DNA from 3 places in the Bradyrhizobium sp. 195 genome. Region 2 is predicted to be linked to each of the others. Evidence: predicted binding sites of a transcription regulator. Region 2 holds the regulator's gene; each other region holds the start of a gene.
What was found. Region 2 encodes LexA, which represses DNA repair genes until DNA is damaged. Its sites were predicted from a motif close to TGTTCNNNNTGTGTTCNG; they were not measured.
Positions count from the first base shown of each region.

Region 1: a site for LexA is predicted at 3,268-3,285, ahead of IVB26_RS33250 (ribonuclease T2). Genes of this name have one in related genera too.
Region 3: a site for LexA is predicted at 2,656-2,673, ahead of ruvC (crossover junction endodeoxyribonuclease RuvC). Genes of this name have one in related genera too.

Region 1 covers NZ_CP082161.1:7,126,424-7,132,943, reverse strand. The annotation lists gene uvrC (excinuclease ABC subunit UvrC) at 1-23, opposite strand, end outside; gene IVB26_RS33265 (outer membrane protein) at 274-897, shown strand; gene IVB26_RS33260 (cold-shock protein) at 994-1,209, opposite strand; gene IVB26_RS33255 (23S rRNA (adenine(2030)-N(6))-methyltransferase RlmJ) at 1,462-2,322, opposite strand; gene IVB26_RS33250 (ribonuclease T2) at 2,517-3,221, opposite strand; gene IVB26_RS33245 (hypothetical protein) at 3,345-3,806, opposite strand; gene IVB26_RS33240 (hypothetical protein) at 3,991-4,284, shown strand; gene IVB26_RS33235 (DUF3617 domain-containing protein) at 4,329-4,859, shown strand; gene IVB26_RS33230 (ATP-binding protein) at 4,972-6,360, opposite strand; gene IVB26_RS33225 (response regulator) at 6,379-6,520, opposite strand, start outside.
Region 2 covers NZ_CP082161.1:4,818,733-4,825,252, forward strand. The annotation lists gene IVB26_RS22335 (alpha-hydroxy acid oxidase) at 1-117, shown strand, start outside; gene IVB26_RS22340 (HAD family hydrolase) at 182-805, shown strand; gene IVB26_RS22345 (hypothetical protein) at 975-1,181, shown strand; gene IVB26_RS22350 (molybdopterin molybdotransferase MoeA) at 1,402-2,613, shown strand; gene lexA (transcriptional repressor LexA) at 2,790-3,491, shown strand; gene IVB26_RS22360 (hypothetical protein) at 3,883-4,317, shown strand; gene IVB26_RS22365 (GAF domain-containing protein) at 4,536-5,477, shown strand; gene IVB26_RS22370 (ComEC/Rec2 family competence protein) at 5,488-6,520, opposite strand, start outside.
Region 3 covers NZ_CP082161.1:1,096,615-1,103,134, reverse strand. The annotation lists partial or broken gene IVB26_RS05145 (metallophosphoesterase) at 1-167, opposite strand, end outside; gene ruvB (Holliday junction branch migration DNA helicase RuvB) at 297-1,334, opposite strand; gene ruvA (Holliday junction branch migration protein RuvA) at 1,484-2,101, opposite strand; gene ruvC (crossover junction endodeoxyribonuclease RuvC) at 2,098-2,625, opposite strand; gene IVB26_RS05125 (YebC/PmpR family DNA-binding transcriptional regulator) at 2,858-3,604, opposite strand; gene IVB26_RS05120 (methyl-accepting chemotaxis protein) at 3,810-5,558, shown strand; gene IVB26_RS05115 (methyl-accepting chemotaxis protein) at 5,667-6,520, shown strand, end outside.

The sequences.
Region 1 (6,520 bases), 2.3 Mb from region 2:
TTGTCGGGGGAATCGTGAACCATGGAGCGAATTTAGGCGCTGGAGGTGCCGATTTGAAGTTCCGGACGTGCGGCGCGCACAGGCAGCGACGAGAGTTCCCGGTAACACTCGCTTAAGCCTGTTAACAGCGCGGTAACCCGGCTTAACAGGCCTTTAACTTAAAACTCTCGATAAATCTTACGCGAAAAAGTGGTGGTTCCGTAACCATGCGGTTTGCCTCGCGCGGCGGCGTCAGGCTTCGCACCGGTTGCAACAGTTGCGTTGGAGTTTGTGATGAAGGGGCTCGTTGTGGGCGCAGCCGCGTTGGTTGCAGCCGCCTGGACAGCTTCGGCAGAGGCCGCCGATCTCAGTTACGGGCAGCGTGCGCCCTATACGGTCAACCAGCCGCTGAATGCGTATAGCTGGGCAGGTCCCTATCTCGGCGGCAATATCGGCTACGAATGGGGCTCGGTCGACAACAATCCCTCAAAGCCGTCCGGCTTCGTCGGCGGCGTGCAGGCCGGCTACAACTTCCAGAACGGCCCGTTTGTGTTCGGCGTCGAGGGCGACATCCAGGCCGCCGGCGCCGACGACACCTTCGCGCCGTGGAAATTCTCCAATCCGTGGTTCGGTACCCTGCGCGGCCGCGCCGGCTACGCCTTCAACAACGTGCTGTTCTACGGCACCGCCGGCCTCGCCTTCGGCGAGCTGCGCGCGCAGACCTTCGGCTGGACGGAATCGCACACCACCGCCGGCTGGACCATCGGTGCCGGCGCGGAAGTCGGCCTGGCGCCGAACTGGAGCGCCAAGCTCGAATATCTCTACATCGACCTGTCGACCAGTCAGTTCGCAATTACGGGCGTGTCAAACGGCTATAGCGCCAGCGTTGTGCGCGCTGGCGTGAACTATCGCTTCTGATAGCTGAAGAAGAAAGTACCGGACAACAACTCCTGGCCGCTCGCGGCCGGGATTTTTTGCGCGAAATGTTGCGCCGAATGTTGCTCGTCAGGCCCGCTAGGAGAGGATGACCAGATTGACCGCCTTCGGCCCCTTCCCCTTCTTGTCCGGTTCGACTTCGAAAGTAATACGCTGTCCTTCCGCAAGGTCCTTCAGTCCGGCCCGCTCCACAGCAGTAATGTGCACGAAGACGTCGCGGCCGCCGTCGTCAGGCTTGATAAAACCGTAGCCGCGTTCGCCGTTGAAAAACTTAACCGTTCCCGTCATGGCCATCGGGAAACTCCCCCTCATTGCTCCTCCGCCGCGACGCAGACTCACGTCACGACATGACCGGGCTTACGGAGCCCGGGAGAGCTGGCCATCCTTGGGCGGACCTCAACGGTCCGGCCGGATCTTTCTTAGGCCTTCACTCCGCCGCAACCATTCGCGGAAGCGGAACGTAAAGCCAGTCACAGAAACAGCATAATACGGTTCTCAGCAGATTGACTACCGCTCCTGCATATTTTTCCCAAGAATGCCGGAGTGTTACGGCCTCGGTACCTCCAATCGGAATCTGGCAGCGCCGCCCTGGCCGAGCGGCATTTCCAGCTCGGGCAGGATCGTCTTGAGCTCGCCCTGCAGCGTGTAGGGCGGATTGACGATCAGGAGCCCGGTCGAGGCGAGAGCCCCGCCATCGAGCTGGGGCGCGACGCTGAACTCGAGGCGCAGACACTTTCCCGGTGGTTTTGCTGCAGCTGCGAGCCGCGCCACCGTTTCGGCCAGCATGTCGGTGGCACGCCGGTTCTTGGCCGGATACCAAATGACATAGATGCCGGTCGGCCATTTCGCGAAGGCCGTCGAGAAGGCTTCACCCAGCCGCTCGAACTCGTCCTTTGCTTCGAAGGGTGGATCAATCAGCACGACGCCGCGCCGCTCCTTTGGCGGCACGAAGGCCGGCAACGCCACCCAGCCGTCGAGGTCGACCACGCGGGCCTGTTCGTCGCGGCGCAGCACGCCGATCAGCGCTTTTCGCGCCTTCGGCTCGAGCTCGCAGGCGACGAGGCGGTCCTGAGGCCTCAGCAGGCCGCGCGCGATCAACGGGGAGCCCGGATAGGCCTTGAGCTCACCCTTCGGATTGAAAGCGCGGACGATGTCGAGATAGGGCTTGGCCAGCGCCGCGCTCTCATTCGACAGGCGGGCCTGCATCAGCCGCGCGATGCCGGTCAGCCATTCGCCGCTCCGGCGCGCCTCGTCGCTCTCGAGGTCATAGAGGCCGGCCCCGGCATGGGTGTCGATGACGCGGAACGCCCCCGGCTTGTCCTGCAGATAGGTGATGATGCGCGCCAGCACGATGTGCTTGATGACATCGGTGAAGCTGCCGGCGTGAAAGGCGTGACGGTAATTCATGGCGAAGATCTGCGGCTCACGGGAGAAAATGCGCAGCATCTTCTACTCGTCATGCGCGGGCTTGTCCCGGGCATCCACGTCCTTCGTGATGCGTTGTGAAACGTGGATGGCCGGGGACATAGGCGAGCGGAAGCGACGCCGTCCTTTGGACGGCTATACCCGGCCATGATGATGCGGCGGCCAGTTTCGCGAAACTACCCGCCCCTGATCGGCGGCATGGTGACCTGATCGCGGCGGCAGGCGCGGCGTTCGATCTCGTCGCAGGCGCGGAATTGCAAGTCCTTGCTGAGGCAGATGCGGACCTCGGAGAGCCGGGTGCGGTTGCAGGTGACCGAGACGGCGGTATTGCTCAGCCCTGGATTCGCCTTGATGAAGGCCTCCTCCACCTCCGCCGGCGCCACGGTCCTGGCCTGCGACAGATCGAGATATTCAGCCGGAATCTTGATCGCTGCGCGCGCTTTGCGGATCGTCTCGAAATAGCTGCGGCCTTCGAGGCCGGAGCAGGTGCCGTGCTTATCCCATTCGTTGAAGATCAGGCCCGGCGCCGGCATCAAATCGAGCATCGAGGAGACGATGTTGCGGTTCAGTCGCGGCGCGGGACGCTGGCAATATTCCGGAAAGCCATTCTCATATTGCGGCCACAGCCCATGCACCACGAAGGCGTAGGGCCGTCCGCCGCACTGGATCTGGGAGCGGCCGCCGCGCTCCGCGGCCTCCTCGCAGAACGAGGGCGACCACGACAGCGACAACACATAGAAGTCGAACTCGCCAGGCGCGTTCTGCCGCTTGTCCTGGGCCTTTGCGTCACTGGCGAACGAGGCCAGGCCCGCGGCAAGGATCAGGGAAAGGGCCAGCGAGATCACCAGGCGGGAGAACGAATGCAATCTGGAATGAAACATGGCAACGCCCCTCAACTAGACTGTGCACGGAAGCCTAGCAGGCGATAAGAACATTTCAAGAACAAAATTCAGGCGGCGGCAGCCGGCCGCCCTCCTGATAGGCCCGAATCAGGGCTCTTCGCACTAAGGCTTGGCGGCGCGGCAGGCCGGATTATAGGCCCAGTTGCGGTCGAGCCCGACCACGCACCATTCGACGCCGTTGCCGTAGCCGGCGAAGCCACCATCCTCGATGATCGAGAAATGCACCTTGCGCACCTTGCCGTCATTGAGCATGGCCTCGCCGGTACAATAGCGGCGCGGGATGTTGTCGGACTGCCAGGGCCGGAACGCGGTCTCGCGAACGGCGGAGAAGCCGGTGATTTTCAGCGAGGAATTCCAGAACGAGCTTTCCTTTTCCCAGAACTGGGTGGCGATCGTCGGCAGCGCCCTGTCGCACTCCGCGACGGCGCCGTCATAGCGCGGTCCGCTCAGCCAGAAATTCAACTCGAGCGGATTGGCAGCCCTGGCCTCACCGAGCGAGAGCGCCCCGAACATGAGGCCGAGCAGGGCGGCAAAGCGGAGCGATTTCAGGGAGGGGGCGCGCATGGGTAATCCGGACAGCTAAAGTCTTGCGAAGGCCGAACGGTGCCGCGAAGGGCGGGGGAGGTCAAGTGCAGCGCGGCAACACTCCGCCAGGAGTTGACCATAACCTCACCGCCGACGGGGCTTCAGTTCTTTTCACGGCGATCCCGGCACCGTAAACTGGCACCAACCAATTGGAGTGACGGGAATGCGAATCATAGCGGCCGCGGGCCTTCTTGCCCTGGGTATGATGGCGAGCCAGTCGGCGCGCGCCGACATTCTTCCGGTGCCGCCTTTCAAGGGCAACGACACCGGCGGCATCATCGCCTATTCCATGGCCACCCAGGTCGATGCGCGACAGGCCGCGGTCGATCACTGCGCGCGCTACGGCAAGGTGGTCAAATTCCTGGCGGTGCAGGCCTATGAGGGCGGCTACATCTCGTTCTCCTGCCGCTGGGTGCCTTATGGCGCCGCCGACCAGCCGATCCGCACGCTGTACTGAAGCGTTGTCGTAACGCCGCAATCTCTCAGCCGGGAGCCTCCGCCATGACGCGCAAACTCGCTTTGCTCGGTTCGGCCGCTTGTCTCGTCGTGTCGGCAGCCAGCGCCAGCGCCGACGATTTGCCGGTGCGCAAGGCCGGCCTTTGGGAAATGAAGCTGGTCACATCAGGCTCGCCGGTGCCCGAGATGACCATGCAGCACTGCACCGACGAGACCGTCGACAAGGAGATGAGCAACAACGTCTCCCCGATGGCCAAGCAGATTTGCGCCAAGCAGGAGATCAAGAAGACCGCGACCGGCTATGTCAGCGATTCCGAGTGCAACGTCGCCGGCGTCAACACGACGTCGCACGCCGAGATATCTGGCGATTTCAACTCGGCCTACACGGTGAAGTCCTCCTCGCACGCGCAAGGCGGCGTCGCAGGCGCGGCCGGCCGCGATAGCACCATGACGCTGCAAGCCAAATGGCTCGGGGCCTGCAAGCCGGACCAGAAGCCCGGCGATATCGTGATGCCCGGCGGCTTCAAGATGAACGTGCGCGACATGGACAAGCTGAAGGCGCTCCTCCCGAAATAGGCGAGATCGTAGTCCGCAGCCCGGATGGAGCGTAGCGCATTCCGGGGCTTTGCATCCGTTGCGAAGAAAGAAGCCCGGATTGCGCTGCGCTTCATCCGGGCAACGTCGTCAGCTACACCGGAATCCTCACGCTCGCCCTTAGTCCCCCCATCGGACTGTCGCCGAGGGTGATGTCGCCGCCGTGCGACCGGGCGATGTCGCGGGCGATGGCGAGGCCAAGGCCCGTGCCGCCTTCATCCTGGTTGCGGGCGTTGTCCAGCCGCAGGAACGGCTTGAACACTTCTTCGCGCAAATGCGCGGGAATGCCCGGCCCGTCATCGTCGACCGTGACGGTCAAATAACGGTGATCGCGCTGGCCGGTGATGGCGATGCTCTTGCCGTAGCGTGCCGCGTTGGTGACGAGGTTTGCGAGGCAGCGCTTGAACGAGGCCGGCTTCACTGTCACGACGGGCAGGCCGTGGAAGGCAACGGTCGCGGTATGACCGTGGCGTTCGGCGTCGCCGCGAAGCTCCTCGAGCGCCTGCGCCATGTCGGTCGGCTGCGACTGCTCACCGGAATCGCCGCGCGCAAACGCGAGGTAGTCCTCGAGCATCATCGACATCTCGTCGACGTCCTTGCGCATCCCCTCGAGTTCGGGGCTGTCGCCGATCAGCGCCAGCTCGAGCTTGAAGCGGGTCAGGATGGTGCGCAGATCGTGGCTGACGCCGGCGAGCATCGCGGTGCGCTGCTCCATCGTGCGCTCGATGCGCGACTTCATCTCGAGGAAGGCGACCGAGGCGCGTCGGACCTCGCGCGCGCCGCGCGGCCTGAAGTTCGGCGCCTCGCGGCCCTTGCCGAAACTTTCGGCGGCATCCGCAAGCCGCAGGATCGGCTTGATCTGGTTGCGCAGGAACAGCACCGCGACGATCAGCAGGATCGACGAGGTGCCGACCATCCAGAACAGGAAAATCTCCGAGTTGGAGGCATAGGCGGCGCTGCGCTGCGCGAACACGCGCATCACGGCATCGTCGAGCTGGATGCGGATCTCGACCAGATTGGAGCGGCCGACCGTGTCGATCCAGAACGACCGCCCGATCTGGCGGCCGAGTTGCACCGACAGCGTCTGGTCGAGCAGCGAGAAGAACGGCTTCGGTCCCGGCGGCGGCATGTCGCCGGCGGGAAGGAAATCGACGACGAGGCCGAGGCGCTGCTGGGCGATGCGGCGGAGCTGGTCGCGGTCCCGGTCCTGCGGATAACCCTTGTAGACGTCGATCAGCGTGGCGATGTCCTGCACCACCGCGGCGGACAATCTGCGCGTCACCGTGTTCCAGTGCCGCTCCATGAACACGAAGGCGACGACCGATTGCAGCACCACCATCGGCACGATCATGATGAGGAGCGCGCGAGCGTAGAGGCCGGTCGGCATCCAGCCCTTGAACGCATTGCCCATCCAGCCATTGACGGCGGAGACGCGGCCGGCGGCGCTTCGGAGCAGCGTCAGGCCGGTATCGATCGTGCTCATCGGTCGCGCTTCACTGTGTTATGGCGAGGCCACCAGCCGGTAGCCGATGCCGCGCACCGCCTGAAGGAATAGCGGATTGGCGGGGTCGGTCTCGATCTTGCGCCGGAGGCGGTTGATCTGCACGTCGACGGCGCGTTCATTGACGCTGCCATTGCCGGTC
Region 2 (6,520 bases):
GGCGCCACTTCGTTTGCCGAAGTCGACAAATCCTGCCTGCATCCGGCGACCGCCACCAACGCGCCGAGCGTGTTCAGCGCGTTCCCGCTGTTCGACCACGAGCCTTATCGATACTGACTTGTCGATAGTGACTTGCCGACTCTTGCCGAACTCTTGCCGATATCGAAGTGAAAGGACGCAGGTGACATCGCTCTCTCCCGGCAGCGCCGATGCGCTTTTGTTCGATCTCGGGCGCGTGGTGCTCGACATCGACTTCTCCAAGGCGATCGCCTGCTGGGCGGGGCATGCCGGCTGCCAGCCCGAATCCATTGTCGCGCGCTATGTGCGTGACGAGGCCTACCGGCTGCACGAGGTCGGCAAGATCAGCGACGAGGATTATTTCGCCTCGCTACGTGCTTCGCTCGGAATCGGCATTTCGGACGCCCAGTTCCTGGAGGGCTGGAACGCGATCTTCGCCGGCGAAATGCCGGATATCGCCGAGTTGTTGCCGCGCGCGGCGAAGCAGATGCCGCTCTACGCCTTCTCCAACACCAACCGGCCGCACGTCGACTATTTCTCGAAGGAATATGCCGATCTGCTCGGCCATTTCCGCGGACTGTATTTGTCTTCCAGCATCGGCCTGCGCAAACCGGATGCGGAGGCTTTCGACCATGTCGTCGCGGCGATCGGCGTGCCAGCGGAGCGCATCGTGTTCTTCGACGATCTCGCCGAGAACATCGAGGGAGCGCAGGCGCGCGGCCTGACCGCCGTGCATGTCACGTCGCCGCGCGATGTCGGGAACGCCTTGAAGGCCCTAGGAATCTGAGGCTAAACGGTCCCAGCGCGAGCCCACCGCACGCCCCGGTTCCCGGGACCAAATCTGCGGAACATGAGGAACCCAAACCCTTTGTGCATTTTTGTACAGAGTTCCGGGAACGGAATGCCACCCTTCGGACTCATGAGTCGGTTGGGACTTCTACATCGGACTTATCGACGTGCTGGGCAAAACCTATCTCACCAAGCAAGCCTCTCTCCTGCTTGAATTCGCAAGAACCACCTCGGATTCTGACCTTTCCGCCAAGCTGATCAGCAAGGCCGCCGACCTGAAGTCTCAGGCCGACCCTCTGCCCGACAAGGATCAAGGTCCCAAAGCTCCCGACGTCGCACTGAACGACGGCTCGGGCCGACCGAGCGGGAGTTGACCGATGCTGGCCGTGGCATTCGTCCTTCTCGTGCTCGCCATGGCCATCCTCATCCCGGTCTGTCTCGCCTTCCGGATCATGCCGCGACGGAATTGAGCCGCCTCCTCCACTGCTGAGGCCACGCAGGATAAATCACCCTGCGTGCTGCTTTGCCTCGCGCCCGCACTCGGATAGAACTCTCGCCGGCCATTTACCAATGTGCTCAGCAGGAGTTTAGCCCGTGGCCCTGATGCCGGTTTCGGACGCGCTTGCCGCGGTGCTGGCGGGTGCAGAGCCACTGCCCGAACAGAAGGCCTCCCTCGACGAGGCCTACCATCGCGTGCTCGCGCGCGACGTCGCGGCGCGGCGCACGCAGCCGCCGCAAGCGATGTCGGCGATGGACGGCTATGCCGTGCGCGCCGCCGATGCGGCAACGATCGATTCCCGGCTGACGGTCATCGGCGAGGTCGCGGCGGGCCGTCCTTTCGCAGGAACGGTCGGTGCCGGCGAAGCCGTACGGATCTTCACGGGCGGCGTCATTCCCGACGGTGCGGACGCGGTCGTGATCCAGGAGGACACCGTCGCGGACGGCGATAGCGTCACGATCAAGGAAGCCGCGATCGCCGGACGGCACATCCGCCCGGCAGGCGTCGACTTCCGCGAGGGCGACGTGCTCTTGCGCAAAGGAACCCGTCTGACAGAGCGCGACCTCGCGCTCGCAGCCGGAATGAATCACCCGCATCTCGCCGTCTGCCGCCGTCCGAAGGTCGCGATCCTCGCCACCGGCGACGAACTGGTGATGCCGGGCTCAACGCCCGGGCACGGCCAGATCGTCTATTCCAATGGCTACGCCCTGCACGCTCTAGCCCGCAGCGAGGGCGCCGAGACCATCGACCTCGGCGTTGCCGCCGATACGCTTGCAGCCACCTCCGCCGGCATCCGTCGCGCCCGCGAGAGCGGTACCGACATCCTGATCACGACCGGCGGCGCGTCGGTCGGCGACCACGATCTGGTCCAGCAGGCGCTCCTGGACGAAGGCATCTCGATGGCGTTCTGGAAGATCGCGATTCGGCCCGGCAAGCCGATGATGCACGGACGGCTCGGCGCGATGGGTGTGATCGGCCTGCCCGGCAATCCCGTGTCCTCCTACGTCTGCGCCTTCCTGTTCATGGTGCCGCTGATTCGCGCGCTGTCGGGCCGTTCAGTGATCCATCATCGTCGCGAGCGCGCCGTGCTGGGCCGCGATCTCGGCGCCAACGACCAGCGCGAGGATTATCTGCGCGCGCGGCTGGAGCTGCGCGACGACGGCACGCTCGTCGCCGTTCCCGTCAGTCATCAGGACTCCTCTCTGCTTGCGAATCTCGCTGCAGCACAGGTACTTCTCGTCCGCCCACCGTTCGCCCCGAAGGCCGAGGCCGGCAGCCCTTGCGAGGTGCTGCGGCTCCCCGTCTGAACTGCGCGGCCACACGCATTCCGCGAGTTTGCCTCTGTTCACGGTAAATTAAGCAGTTGCGGAACATGTATCGAACATATAGTGTCCGTTCATGATTTGTTTCGAGCATGCAGCGGCTTATCGCTGAATTCATCGTCTCGGAATCGAACGACATCAACCGGGGGACTTTGGTCGAGATGTTAACGCGCAAACAATACGAGCTTCTGCGGTTCATCAGCGAACGCTTGAAGGAAAGCGGCGTGCCGCCCTCCTTCGACGAGATGAAGGATGCGCTCGACCTGCGCTCGAAGTCAGGCATTCACCGCCTGATCACCGCGCTCGAGGAGCGCGGCTTCATCCGCCGCCTGCCCAACCGCGCCCGCGCCATCGAAGTGATCAAGCTGCCGGAGCTTCAAGCTGCCGCCGGCAACCGACGCGGCTTCACGCCGAGCGTCATCGAGGGCAATCTCGGCAAGGTCCGCGCGAGCTCCAGCCCGGCCGTGGACGAGGGCGAGCGGCCCGTTGCAGTGCCCGTGATGGGCCGCATCGCGGCCGGCACGCCGATCGAGGCGTTGCAGACCCGCAGCCACACCATCAGCGTGCCGCCTGACATGCTCGGCTCCGGCGAGCACTACGCCCTCGAAGTGCGCGGCGATTCCATGGTCGAGGCCGGTATCCTCGACGGCGACATGGCGCTGATCCAGCGCAACGAGAGCGCCGATACCGGTGACATCGTGGTGGCGCTGATCGACGACGAGGAGGCCACGCTCAAGCGCTTCCGCCGCCGCGGCGCCTCGATCGCACTCGAACCCGCCAATGCCGCTTATGAGGTGCGCATCCTGCCGCCGAACCGCGTGAAAATTCAGGGCAAGCTGATCGGGCTTTACCGGAAGTACTGAGACCCCTCGGCGGTCATTCGATACCAATGATTCCGATTGGAGCGGATCTGATCCGCTCCTGCTGGGCAGTCTTCTGGTCTTGCGCAGATTGTCCGGCCCCTTCCAGCGCGACGCCCCGGCGTGTCGCCGCCAAGCACTCGTCACTTTTCGGTCTCGAGGCCTCGAGCAGACAATGATACATCGGCGCGCGCGGGCCGCTAACGCTCGTCTTTGCCGAATGCATTGATGTGAGCTTTGTTCCTCGCGGATTCGAAAAGATAATTTGATCGCATCCCGCGTGCCAGCCGCAGATTTGCCTACAACCAAGCAGAGCGTTGTCTGCTTCCACTCTGATAGAGGCTTGCGCCTCCGAGGGAGGCGCGGGTTGCTATCTTCGCATGAGGAGCACCCGATGTGTGACTACAGCCTGCATGCCGTTGCATCGCGCCCCGCCGAAGTCGGCGAGACGATCGTGTCGACAACGTTCCGCGGCACCTCGACGCGTGGTTTTGCTTCTGCGGCCGATCCGACCGTGGCCGTCTGCCTGCTGCCGGGGACGGAGCTCGCCTTCGCCGACAACGTCCGTTACGACAATCGCTGGATCTGGACGCGCACCGTCAATTCGCGCGTCGGCAAGTTCGGCAAGATCGATCCGCACATTCCCGATCGCCATCACGACGCGATCGAATTCCCGGATGGCAAATACGTGCTGGTGACGCAACTCGTCGAAGGCCAGCGCGCAACCGTGCTGCAACTGCCGGTGACCCAGCCCGTCAGCGAGCGCGAGCACAAGCCGCAGATCATCGCCGACGGCCGGCCGACGGTCACGCGCCTGCCGATCGGCTGACGCCACTCGACCGACAATAGGTCGGGCCAGGATTGAAATGCCATCGCCGGCCGAGGCCGGCGAGCCCGGCGGGTTTGTGTTTCACGAAAATCGATCGGCGAGACCCGCCGCCGCACATCGTCGCCGCACGAAGTTTAACCCGTCCTGCCTGAATTTTGAACGTCCGCTCCGCAGCCAAATGTCCGATGCTGTCGTGGTTTGAGGCGGCGGACAGCTCGATGAAGACCTTCATTCGCGTCGTTGAACTCTGGATACCTGACCGGACGCGCATGCGGCTGGAATTCGGCGGCGGCCTCTACGACGAAGGCCTGTCCGCATTCAAGACCGCCAGCGCAGAGCTGCATTTCGGATATGACGAGGGGCTTCCAGGCAAGGCCTGGGCCTCTGGCCATCCCGTCATCCTCACGACATTCGCCAACTCCTATTTCAAGCGCACCGATCAGGCGCTCGCGGCCGGCCTCACCTGCGGCGTGGCCGTGCCGGTGTTTGCAGGCGAATTTCTGCAAGCCGTGATGGTGCTGTTCTGCGGCGACGACGAGGCGCATGTCGGCGCGATCGAACTCTGGCACAACGATCCTGATCGCTCCCACGAGATGGCGCTTGTCGACGGCTATTACGGCACGGCGGACATGTTCGAATTCAACTCCCGCCACACCACGTTTCCTCGCGGCTTCGGCCTGCCCGGACGCACCTGGAAGGCGGGTCTGCCACTGATTATCAAGGACCTGCACGACGCCAGGAGCTTCCTGCGCTGGGAGGACGCGGCCAAGATCGGGATCAATTTGGGGGTCGGCGTGCCCTACCGGACCGGCACCGACCAAACCTGGGTTCTGACATTCCTCTCCGCGCAGGCAACGCCGATCGCGCGACGCGTCGAGATCTGGGTCCCGAACGAGGCCCGTTCGGCGCTGGTCCTGCGTGCCGGCGATTGCAGCGCGCACACCGACCTTGCCGCACGCTATGCGACGCAATCCATTGCCTGGGGCGAAGGCAGCATCGGCGGCGCCTGGGCCGCCGGCATGCCAGTGCTCAACGACGATCTCACCGATGACGGCTCGATCGCCGGCTCCGAGGCCTGCGCAGCCGGGTTGAGCCGGATGGTGGCCCTGCCGGTCATCGGCAACGCAAGGCTGGAAGCCGTGCTGGCCTGGTATCTGTAAATCAATCGCGTCAATCGTCGGCCTGCGGGTCGGTCTCTGATGGCGTTGCGTCCCGGTTGCGGGGCGCCGCCTTCGGCGCAAGGCTGCCGTCGAAATCACCTTCGCCGGCACCGGCCGGTAACCACGGGCGGTTCGTGCCTCTCGCCCTCACCGCCTGAACCGAAAAACCATCGCCACGCTGTGTCAGAGCCAGCGCACCCTGGCGAACGAGCCGCTGCCGATCCACCACCATCGCCGCGCAATCGGGCGGCGCGGGCCGTGACGTCACCACCAGCGTGGCCCGGCTGCAATCGTCCGCCAACGCGTCGATGCGCGAAGCCAGCGCGACCAGCCGCCCGTCGGCGAGCGGCGTCACGCATCCGGACTCGTCGCACGACACGCGCTCGGCCAACGCGCTAGTGCCGGCATCGCGCGGATCGGCGTCGGCCGCTAGCCACTCCCTCAGCAAGAAACTATCCTTGCCCGTCCTGATCAGGTGCAACCGCCCGTCCCCGCCGCGCACCGCAACGCTCGCGCCGTCCCCGGCAATCAGGATATCGGGCTGGCGCACCGACAGGCCCCAGGCGATGGAGGCCAGCAGCACCATGGCACCGCACCAGCGCAGGGGCGTGCGCAACAGCCCCATCACGATGATCCCAAGGCTTGCCGCAATCAGCGGCGCGATACCAAATGCGGGGATGCGGCCGACCGCGCCCGGCAAGGCCGCCACCCAGCGCGAGACCGCGACCATCCAGTCGATGCCGATCCCCATCAGCCACCAGAACACGCCATCGAGCCCGAAGGGCGCCGCGAGCAGTCCCAACAGGCCCGCCGGCATCACCAGCGCGGAGACCACCGGCATCGCGCCGAGATTGGCAAGCACGCCGTAAGGCGTAACGCGGTGGAAGTGGAAGGCGGCATAGGGCGTGGTCGCAAGCCCCGCGATCAGCGAGGCCAGGAACAGCATCGCGATCTCGCGGCCGCCCCACAGCGCAACGCGCGCTGTCGCCGAATGATCAGGCGAGGCAAACAGGTTCGGCATGCCGATCTGCACCAGCGCCACC
Region 3 (6,520 bases), 3.7 Mb from region 2:
ACAGCGATCTTCAGCGGCAGATCCGCCGGCCACTGCCGCGGCGTCGGATGATAGCGGGTGACGCGAAGCCGCAGCACCGGCTCGACGGCAACACCATAGGCGGCGGTCGAGACGCCGAGGGCGGACAGGCCCCCGATGGAGCGGATGAGATGACGGCGGGTAATCATGGAAGCCCGTTTCTGATGCAGCTTCTCGATGCGATCCGATTGGAGCGGAATTGGGGTGCGCTCGTGCAGATCGTCTGCACGAGATTACCGGAAATTCATGATGGATGGAGTGCGCTGCGTTAGCGCAGATCAGTCGTCCTCGGCCTGATCGGTGCCGAACAAGCCGAATTGCGCCGCCGCATCCCGCGAGGGCTCTGCGATGCCGAGATGACGGAAGGCGTGCGAGGTCAGCAGGCGGCCGCGCGGGGTGCGCTGGAGATAGCCGCACTGGATCAGATAGGGCTCGATGATGTCCTCGATCGCATCGCGCGGTTCAGACAGAGCGGCGGCCATGGTCTCGACGCCGACCGGGCCGCCGCCATAGTTCATCGCGATGGTCGTGAGATAGCGGCGGTCCATGGCATCGAGCCCTGCGGCGTCGACCTCGAGCGCGCTCAGCGCATGGTCGGCGATCTTGCGGTCGATCTTGTCGGCATCGGCTGCTGAAGCAAAATCACGCACGCGGCGGAGCAGACGGCCGGCGATGCGCGGCGTGCCGCGGGCGCGGCGCGCGATCTCGTTGGCGCCGTCCGCGCTCATGCCGACATTGAGCACACGCGCGCCGCGGCTGACGATGCTCTCCAATTCCTCGATCGTGTAGAAATTCAGCCGCACCGGAATGCCGAAGCGATCGCGCAAGGGATTGGTGAGCAGGCCGGCGCGCGTGGTGGCGCCGACGAGGGTGAATTTCGACAGCTCGATCTTCACCGAGCGCGCCGCCGGTCCCTCGCCGATGATGAGGTCGAGCTGAAAGTCCTCCATCGCGGGATAGAGCACCTCTTCCACCGCCGGGCTCAGGCGATGGATCTCGTCGATGAAGAGCACGTCTCGCTCTTCGAGATTGGTCAGCAGCGCGGCAAGATCGCCGGCCTTGGCGATGACAGGGCCTGATGTGGCGCGAAAGCCGACGCCGAGCTCCTTGGCCACGATCTGTGCCAGCGTGGTTTTGCCGAGGCCGGGCGGGCCGACGAACAGCACGTGATCCAGCGCCTCGCCGCGCTTGCGCGCGGCTTCGATGAAGATCGAGAGATTTTTGCGCGCCTGCTGCTGGCCGACGAAATCGGACAGCGATTGCGGCCGCAGCGCGGTGTCGCCGACATCGTCGCTGCGGCGCTCGGGCGAGACCATGCGGTTGGCCTTGGGATCGCTCACCTAGCGAGCTCCTCGTAGGGTGGGCAGAGGCGCGCTTCGCGCCGTACCCACCATGTCTCCGGTCGGTTGAAAGATGGTGGGCACGCCGCGCTTTGCCCACCCTACGAGGCTGACCATTGCCGCGCTCACTTCGCGAGTTCCTTCAGACCGAGGCGGATGAGTTGCGCGGTCTCGGCGCCTTCACCGGCGCTGCGCGAGGCCGAGGCGATCGCAGCGGCCGCCTGCGGCTGGCCGTAGCCGAGATTGACCAGCGCGGAGATCGCGTCGGCAACGGGCCGCGGCGCGCGCTGGTCGTCGACGGCACCGGCGAGATGCACCACGGCCGGGTCGACATTGGCGAAGGCCGGCGCCTTGTCTTTCAATTCGGTGACGATGCGTTCGGCGACCTTGGGGCCGACGCCAGGGGTGCGCGCCACCGCCGCCTTGTCGCGCAGCGCAATGGCGTTGGCGAGATCGGAAGGCTGTAGCGTGCCGAGCACCGCGAGCGCGACCTTGGCGCCAACGCCCTGCACGGTCTGGAGCAGGCGAAACCATTCGCGCTCCTGATCGGTGCGGAAGCCGAACAGTTTTATCTGGTCCTCGCGGACATAGGTCTCGATCGACAGCACGGCGGCTTCGCCCGGCGAGGGCAGATGCTGCAGGGTGCGCGAGGAGCAGTGCACCTGATAGCCGACACCACCGACGTCGAGGATAACGAAATCCTCGCCGAAGGAATCGATCAGGCCCTTGAGCTTGCCGATCATAGGCTCGCCACCTTCAGCCTGAGCGCGGTGCTCTGGCGGTGATGGGCGTGGGTGATGGCGATGGCGAGCGCGTCGGCGGCATCCGCTGACGGCGGCTCGGCCTTGGGCAGCAAGATCTTCAGCATCATCGCGATCTGTTGCTTGTCGGCGTGACCGGCACCGACCACGGTCTTCTTGACCTGGTTCGGCGCATATTCGGCGACAGAGATGCCGAACATCGCGGGCGCCAGCATGGCGACGCCGCGAGCCTGGCCGAGCTTCAGCGTCGCAACGCCGTCCTTGTTCACAAAGGTCTGCTCGACCGCGGCCTCCATCGGCTGGTGGCCGGACAGGACGGAAGCAAGCCCCTCATGGATCGCGAGCAGCCGGCTCGCCAGCGGCAGATCGTCCGGCGGTTCCACCGACCCGCAGGCGACGTAGATCAAACGATTGCCCTCGGCCTCGATCACGCCCCAGCCGGTGCGGCGCAGGCCAGGGTCGATGCCGATGATGCGAACGGGGCCACGAATCGGGAGCGCAGTCATGGGCCAGTGATAGCGGCTGGCCGCTTGAAGCGAAACAGAAACAGAACGGAAGTAACAGGGGAAGTGGGGGGTGAGGGGCGGACGGCGTCCGCCTTACATTCTGCCGTCATACCCTGCGAAGGCGGGGTATCCAGTACGCCGCGGCTTATCCGTATCCTTCGAACGTCTCTGGAATACTGGATCGCCCGCCTTCGCGGGCGATGACAGCGGATTTTGTGCTAGCGGATAACGCCTATCCGCCCATCTTCGCGATCAGCGCGTCCGACACCTCGAAATTGGCGTAGACATGCTGGACGTCGTCATGCTCGTTGAGCAGATCCATCAGCTTGAGCAGCTTCTCGCCGGTCTCGTCGTCGACCGCGACCGTGTTCTGCGGCTTCCAGATCAGCGCGGCCTTGCGCGGCTCGCCGAACTTGGCTTCCAGCGCCTTGGCGACGTCGCGGTAGCCTTCCGTTGAGGCGTAGATCTCGTGACCGGTTTCGCCGGAGACGACGTCGTCGGCGCCGGCCTCGATCGCAGCATCGAGCACGGCGTCGTCGGAGGCAACAGCGCGGTCGTATTCGATGATACCGGTGCGGTCGAACATGAAGGAGACCGAGCCGGTTTCGCCGAGATTGCCGCCCGATTTGGTGAAGAAGGAGCGGATGTCGGAGGCGGCGCGGTTGCGGTTGTCGGTCAACGCTTCGACGATGACGGCGACGCCACCGGGGCCATAGCCCTCGTAGCGGATCTCGTCATAGTTCTCGCCCTCATTGCCGAGCGCCTTCTTGACGGCGCGCTCGATGTTGTCCTTCGGCATGTTCTCCTGGCGCGCCGCGATGATGGCCGCACGCAGGCGCGGGTTCATGTTGGGGTCGGGCGTCCCCAGCTTGGCAGCGACGGTGATTTCCCGCGCCAGCTTGCCGAACAGCTTCGACTTCTGCGCATCCTGCCGCCCCTTGCGGTGCATGATGTTCTTGAATTGGGAATGTCCGGCCATGCGTGATCTTCTCTAGGGAATCGTGCGCCAAGGTGAGCGTGGGAAGCGCGGCGTTATAGGCCGCCACCCCACCGGAATGAAAGAGGCTCTACGACTTTAAGGTAACACCGTAGTGGCCAATGCCTAGATGTCAGGCATCGTTAACCCTGATTTCATTCCAGCCTGCGAAAATAGCGCACGACCGTTCCCCGACAAGAGAGACGTGATGGCGTTCGGACTATTTCGGAAGCGTCTGCCGGACCAGGCTGCGCCTGCAAGCGCCTCGGCGGCGCCGCAGCCGGCGGCCCATTCCGAGCCCGCTCCCGCGGCCGAAACTGATTCGGCCCGGGAAATCCTGGAGCTCTTGGAACTCGAGTTGGGCGCCATGATCCGCCAGCTCGAGCGCGCCGCCAATTCCGTGGCCGGCGGCGCCGAGGCGACCGCCACGACGCTGGCCGCCATCCGCGACCGCACCGATGCCCTGACCGGCCGGACCAACGCGGCGCAATCGAACGCCTCCACCTTCGCCGATGCCGCCGACAAGTTCACCCAGTCCGCGCTCGGCATCGGGGCGCAGGTCCGTGAAGCCGGCAAGCTCGCCGACGAGGCCAGCGCCGCGGCGCGGGAAGCCCGCGCCAATGTCGACCGCTTGCGCGAGTCCTCTGCCGCCATCGGCAACGTCGTCAATCTGATCGCGCAGATCGCGCGGCAGACGACGCTGCTCGCGCTCAACTCGACGATCGAGGCCGCGCGTGCCGGCGCTGCAGGTAAAGGTTTTGCGGTCGTCGCCACCGAGGTCAAGGCCCTCGCGGTGCAGACCCAAAGCGCGACGGAAGAGATCACGAAGAAGATCGACGCACTCCAGCGCGACGCCGCCGGCTCTGCGGATGCGGTGCACCGCATTTCGCAGGCGATCGAGGCGATCCGCCCGGTGTTCGAGACCGTCAACGGCGCGGTCGCCGAGCAGAACGCCACCACCAGCGAGGTCTCCGGCAATGCCGCCAGCGCCTCGGAGTTCATCGTCTCGGTCAGCGAGAGCGCGGCCGAGATCGATGCCGCGACCAAGGCGGCCGAGAGCCATGGCGAGAACGTCGCCAGTGCCGGCAAGGCCGTCACCACTTTTGCTCAAAAGCTGAAATCGCGCTGCGCCGTGCTGCTCCGCCAGAGCGAGCACGACGACCGCCGCAAGACCGAACGACTGCCCTGCCATCTCAAGTTCGAGAGCGCGCGCGGCGTGATGCCGGTCTATGAAATCTCGATGGACGGCGTGTTGATCGGCGGCGCGGACGCAGGCCGGCTCACACCGCAAGCGATGATCGAAGGCACGCTCGAACACGTCGGCGCCTGCCGTCTGCGCGTGATCGAGCAATCCAAGGCCGGCGCGCGCGCGCAATTCGCCAGCCCCAATGCCGAGCTCCGCGAAAAGATCGAGGACAGGCTCTGGTCGATCCACGAGGAGAACACGGAGTTCGTCACCCGCGCCATGGAGGCGGGCAACGCGCTGACGAAGATATTCGAACAGGCGCTTGCGCGCGGCGAGGTCAAAATCGACGACCTCTTCGACACCGACTATGTCGAAATCGCCGGGACCAATCCGCAGCAATACCGCACGAAATATCTCGACTGGGCCGACCGCGCCCTGCCGCCGTTCCAGGAAGCATTCCTGGCGAAGGACCAGCGCATGGCGTTCTGCGCCATGGTCGACCGCAACGGCTTCCTGCCGGTGCACAACAAGATCTATTCACATCCGCAGCGGCCGGGCGACGTCGCCTGGAACACGGCCAACAGCCGCAACCGGCGGATATTCAACGATCCGGCGGGGTTGGCGGCCGCACGCAACCTGCGATCGTACCTTGTCCAGAGCTATGCGCGCGACATGGGCAACGGGAACACCGTCATGATGCGGGAGATCGACGTTGCGATCCGCGTGCAGGGCCGTCACTGGGGTGGATTCCGCACGGCCTACAAACTGTAGTGCACGCTCAGGCAAGACGCCGAGCGCGAATCATCCCTTAAGATCGAAATTGGAATGGGAATGCCGCCGTGAGCCGGGTTGCGGCTCTGACTGGAGGACTCATCAAACATGTCCGTCGTACAACTTGCCGTCATGGACACCGGCTCCAATCGCACGCTGGCTGAACGGCTGATCGATCAGCTTGCCGACCGCATCGGCGGCCTCGGCGTGGAACTGGCTGACATTGCCGGCAACGTCCAGGAAGTCGCAAACCGCGTCGCAAACCAGTCGGACCGGTTCCACCATCTGCAGGAGACGGCCGAGACGATGGTTTCGGCCAACCACGACATCGCCAACGCATCGCAGGCCGTGCAAACGACCACGTCCGCAGCGGTCGGCGAGATCGCGCAGTCGCGCAGCGCCGTCGACACCGCGGTCAACCACATCTCCGAGCTCGTCGCAGCGGTGGAGCGCATCGAAGCGCGCCTCAGCGCCGTCGGGTCGGCGCTGGCGCAGGTCGCGAAAGTCTCCGGCTCGATCGAGGCGATTGCGAAGCAGACCAATCTGCTCGCGCTGAACGCAACGATCGAAGCCGCCCGCGCCGGCAACGCCGGCCGCGGCTTTGCGGTGGTCGCAAGCGAGGTGAAGAACCTCGCGGAAGCCACCCGCCAGGCCACGCATCAGATCTCCGACACCGTGCGCGATCTCGACGGCCAGATCGAAGGCCTGATCGGCGAAAGCAGCGACGCATCGCAGCGCGCCAAGACCGCCGGCGAAGGCGCCCAGCAGATCTCCGGCATCATCTCGCGGGTCCAGCAGGGCTTTGCCTCCGTGGAGGCGGAGATCGGCAGCGTCACGCGCGCGGCGACCTCCAATCTCGGACATTGCGACACCGTCATCAGCGAGCTGAACGAACTCGCCAAGGGCGTCGACCTCTCCTCTCGCGATCTCAGGAGCGCCGATCAGCGGGTGACGAAGCTGCT